2 regions of the Psychrobacillus sp. FSL K6-1464 genome follow, and region 1 is predicted to be linked to the other one. Evidence: a T-box and tRNA genes for the amino acid it is inferred to sense, from the RefSeq annotation. Region 1 holds a T-box; the other holds one or more tRNA genes.

What was found. The T-box of region 1 lies ahead of leuS (leucine--tRNA ligase). A T-box ahead of a tRNA ligase gene usually reads a tRNA of that ligase, here a tRNA-Leu.
Region 2: it encodes a tRNA-Leu, which carries the amino acid that the T-box ahead of leuS (leucine--tRNA ligase) is inferred to sense. The anticodon was not compared.

Annotation. Positions count from the first base shown of each region.
Region 1 covers NZ_JBBOOP010000001.1:2,517,864-2,520,277, reverse strand. The annotation lists gene MKX39_RS12685 (3-oxoacid CoA-transferase subunit B) at 1-483, shown strand, start outside; T-box leader at 532-744, shown strand; gene leuS (leucine--tRNA ligase) at 973-2,414, shown strand, end outside.
Region 2 covers NZ_JBBOOP010000002.1:382,611-385,024, reverse strand. The annotation lists gene MKX39_RS21935 (hypothetical protein) at 1-87, opposite strand, end outside; partial or broken gene MKX39_RS21930 (DNA-directed RNA polymerase subunit alpha C-terminal domain-containing protein) at 303-467, opposite strand; gene MKX39_RS21925 (hypothetical protein) at 542-844, opposite strand; tRNA gene MKX39_RS21920 (tRNA-Leu) at 1,023-1,105, opposite strand; gene MKX39_RS21915 (hypothetical protein) at 2,192-2,413, shown strand.

The DNA of each region.
Region 1 (2,414 bases):
GAGCAAGAAGTTAACCCTGACCTTATCAATGCAGGTAAGGAAACAGTAACGACTATTCCAGGCTCTGCTTTTTTCAATAGTGCAGAGTCATTCGCGATGATTCGCGGAGGACATGTCGACGTGGCTATTTTAGGTGCGATGGAAGTATCCGAAAAAGGTGACCTCGCTAACTGGATGATCCCAGGCAAGATGATTAAAGGCATGGGAGGGGCAATGGATCTCGTGCACGGTGCAAAGAAAATTATCGTCATTATGGATCATTGTGCAAAAGACGGTTCTGCTAAAATTAAAAAACAATGTGAATTACCTTTAACAGGCAAGGCAGTTGTGAATAAAATAATAACAGAACGGGCAATGATAGAAGTAACAGAAAATGGACTTGAATTGAAAGAGGTATTCGAGGGTTACTCTGTTCAGGATATTATAGATGCTACAGAAGCGGAACTTATAATTAATAACGTAAGGGAAAATGTCTCTATTTAACATCAGCTTGTATTTTAAAGTGGAATCCATTATTATTAAAACTAATAGAAGTCGACTGTGAAAAGGATTAGTAAATAAATCTCGTATCTTTAGAGAGCTAACGGATGGTGTAAGTTAGCGTTACGAATTATTGAACTCGCCTTTGAGTCTGTATAAGTGAACTAATAGTAGCTTGTACCGTTTTCCGCGTTAAGGAATCAAGTTGAGTGAATTTTTCACTAATTTGGGTGGTACCGCGTGAGTATATCTCTCGTCCCTTAGTTTTTTAAGGGGCGAGTTTTTTTATGTCTAGCTTTAGAGTCTAACCTCTCGGGGCAAATGTGAAATAGCTGATGTGGCTGAGGTGCTTCTTCCTAGGTCCGCACGATTCGGGTTATGTCTGCTATGCCACAGGATGTGGCGCACTTTACAGATCTATCCTAAACACATTTGCCTGTCGAGGCAGAAATAGACGCTTCCGCTTTTCATACATTGGAGGAGGAAAAATTTATGAGCTTTAATCATGAAGCAATCGAAAAAAAATGGCAAAAGTATTGGCAAGAAAACAAAACGTATAAGATGACAGATGATCCGTCTAAACCAAAATTCTATGCATTGGATATGTTCCCTTATCCTTCAGGAGTAGGTCTACATGTAGGTCATCCACTTGGATATATCGCAACGGATATTCTAAGTTCGTTTAAACGTAAACAAGGTTATAACGTTCTTCATCCAATGGGGTGGGATGCTTTTGGACTTCCAGCGGAGCAATATGCAATTGATACTGGGAACGATCCTGCAGAGTTCACGGCAAAAAATATTGCTACTTTTAAACGTCAAATGACGGATTTAGGATTTTCTTTTGACTGGGACAGAGAGGTAAATACGACAGATCCTTCGTATTACAAATGGACTCAATGGATTTTCATCCAGCTGTACAAAAAAGGCCTAGCATATGTAGATGAAGTGCCGGTAAACTGGTGTCCAGCATTAGGAACTGTTTTAGCTAATGAAGAAGTAATTGACGGTGTGTCAGAGCGTGGAGGACATCCAGTAGAACGTCGTCCGATGCGACAATGGGTACTTCGTATAACTGCTTATGCAGACAGACTTTTAGAAGATTTAGATGATCTTGACTGGCCAGACAGCTTAAAAGAAATGCAACGTAATTGGATTGGACGTTCAGAGGGTGCGGAGCTTACTTTTGAAGTGGCAGGCACGAAAGAATCCTTCCGTGCATTTACAACACGTCCGGATACAATTTTTGGTGCAACCTATGCAGTATTAGCACCTGAGCATAAGCTTGTGGATGCTATAACTACTGAGGAACAAGCAGAAGCAGTGCTAGCTTATAAAGATCAAGTGAAATTAAAAAGTGACCTTGAACGTACAGATCTTGCAAAACATAAAACAGGTGTATTTACAGGTGCTTATGCCGTTAACCCAGTAAGTGGAGAGAAGATGCCAATATGGATTGCTGATTATGTATTAGCGACATACGGTACTGGTGCTATTATGGCAGTTCCTGCACATGATGAGCGTGACTACGAGTTCGCAAAACAATTTGATTTGCCAATCGTGGAAGTAGTTGCTGGTGGAGACATCTCACAAGAAGCTTACACTGCTGATGGCACACTTATTAACTCTGAGTTTTTAAATGGCTTAAACAAACAAGAAGCAATTGCCAAAGCGATTGAATGGTTTGAAACAAATGGTAAAGGTGAGAAGAAAATTACGTATCGTCTACGTGATTGGTTATTCAGTCGTCAACGTTATTGGGGCGAGCCGATTCCAATTATTCATTGGGAAGATGGCACTTCTACACCAGTAGAAGAGTCTGAATTACCGTTAATGCTTCCAGTTACTACAGATATTAAACCAAGTGGTACAGGTGAGTCGCCACTAGCTAATATTACGGAATGGGTTAATGTTGTGGATCCAGTAACAGGTAA
Region 2 (2,414 bases), on a different contig from region 1:
ATCATTGATATATTCTTTATATTCCCCTGTATATCCACAGCCAGAGATTAATAAGACTAGAAAGAATAAAATTACAAGCTTCTTCACAAGACAACACCTCCCATGAAAAATTACGATTTCTTCAGTACAATTTCCACAGATTCAAATGTCCAATCTCCCAATGCATTCGTATTTTGCTGGATAAATTCTTGTATCTTAGTCAAATTAACCACGCTACCTCTCTTTATGGCATCTTGTAGAACTTCTAAAACTAAAATGGATTCGTTTCTTTCTAGCATAATATCTTCACTCGTAGAAACCTGTTCCGCTAATTTAACCCTAATTTCTTCTACCGATTTTCTTCCAAGGTTCCGAATACGCATCATGTCATCTTCCGATAAGTTCTCGATTTCTTTCAGCGTATTTATTCCTGCTCGTTTCAAACAATTGTATGTGCGAACTGAAAATCGCAAATCCTCTAACGTCACTGTAGTCCCAAGGTTTTTCATTATAAAATCTCCTATTCTTTATATGTTTTTATCTGTATACAAGACAAGTTGGATCACCCTAATGCAAAGCTGCAGAATTTCGTTTCCACTACTTCTGTTTCCGTAAAACCTTTTTCTTCTGGGTTGTAGGCAAACCACTGTATCGTTTCTGTATGTGGGAAAACCCCTTCTTCAACGGATTCAATTACCACATATGGATACATAGATTCTTGAATATTTCCCCAGTTATTTTTGACAGATTCGAACGCTTCGTCTTTATCTGAGTAATAACCAAAGCTATGAGAATCTAATTGTTTTAACTCATTCATATTCGTTTGTTCTTTAATTAACATATTCATTCCAGTAATAAAATACATGGGGAACACTCCTCTTTGTCATGGACCTTTATTCGGTCCTGCTGTTTCGTTTCTTGTAAACAATATAACACCAATGTATACTGTAGTCAACAAAACATTGTCGAATAAAGCTTTACACTTTTATATAAATTCAATTAAAAAAGCCCACAAATTAATGTGAGCTTTACTACAGATTATATGCGGACAGAGGGAGTCGAACCCTCACGCCTTTTACAGCACTGGCTCCTCGGGCCAGCGTGTCTACCGTTCCACCACATCCGCTTTGTTCTAAAATGATTTAGAACGAAGAGAAAGCGAAGATTACCAATTCGAAAAAGGCATCTCTCTTCCTCGCTCGATCAAGTATACATGCGAAGATTCCACTTCGAACCTCCCCATAAAGCATCACTTTCAGCCACTGAGCATCCATTGCTCTCGAAGAGGAGCTACCTCTTTCTCCACAATGTCTGGATCTATCTCAGGAGGGACTGCTTACCCTCAAAACCCGCATCGCATGGTAGATTTGTATTTTTTCTGGGATTTCCTCCCTAGAAATATCTCATTCTGTTTGATGGCAGAATTATGCAGGTTTGCATCCGACTTCATTTATACGTGTGTTGCCACACTTCAACTGCCAACCGATTTAAACGTTCGGGCGTGGAATTACGTATTAACCACTCTACATCATCCCGTATCTCGGCATTGTCTCGGACCGCTTTTGACTTCTCTATGGCTTGGCACCGCCACACACGACTCGTGACTCACTGTCACTATATAAGGTTTGTTCCGCCATTACAGACGACTGTTTACATCCCTGCGTGTCACGCGTGCGTTACCGGTTGCGACACCAGTATTTCCGCCACATGTTCTACTTGATCCAACGAGGATCATCTTGCCTTATTGTATGGTTTTGGCAACTTATTATTCCGGTTAGTAGTCGAACGAATGTCGAACATAAGTCGGAGAGATAATGCAAACCCTGAGTTTAACGATCAGATGTCGAACAAAAGTCGAGAGATTGTCGAACAGATGTCGAGAGTAAAGTGTGGGACCACTCGCAAGTTGTCCCCACATTTCCCATGCTTTTTGGACGCATCCGCTGAGTTGGGCAATGATCGCTGCTTATTTGCCACGCGTCATCTTTTCTATGATTCATCATATACAAATAAAATCCTATTGATTCCTCGTTTTTTGTCGAATACTAAAATGGAGCTTGTCAACATCTGAATTTTAGTAGGCAACAAGATACCTACCGTTATTCTGCACATGGAATAATTCAATCCGTTTATTACTACTATATAGCAGAACAAAAATATCTGGTGAACCGTGAGTTTGTGTAAAAAGGATAACGCAATAGGAGGAAACGCTATGAATAAACCAAAATGGATAAAGTCCAAAATCTTAGGGCATGTATTTGTCTTAATTATTCTACTAAGAGGACTGATGATAGGAATAGAGTTAGCATTCGATAGCAACGATGTAGAAAATGGTGTGATATTAATCATTATGATGGTAATAGTTATGATGATTGAAATTTACCGCATGGAGAAAGCAATAAAAAAAGGAAAACACACTCACCCATCTGATTGAG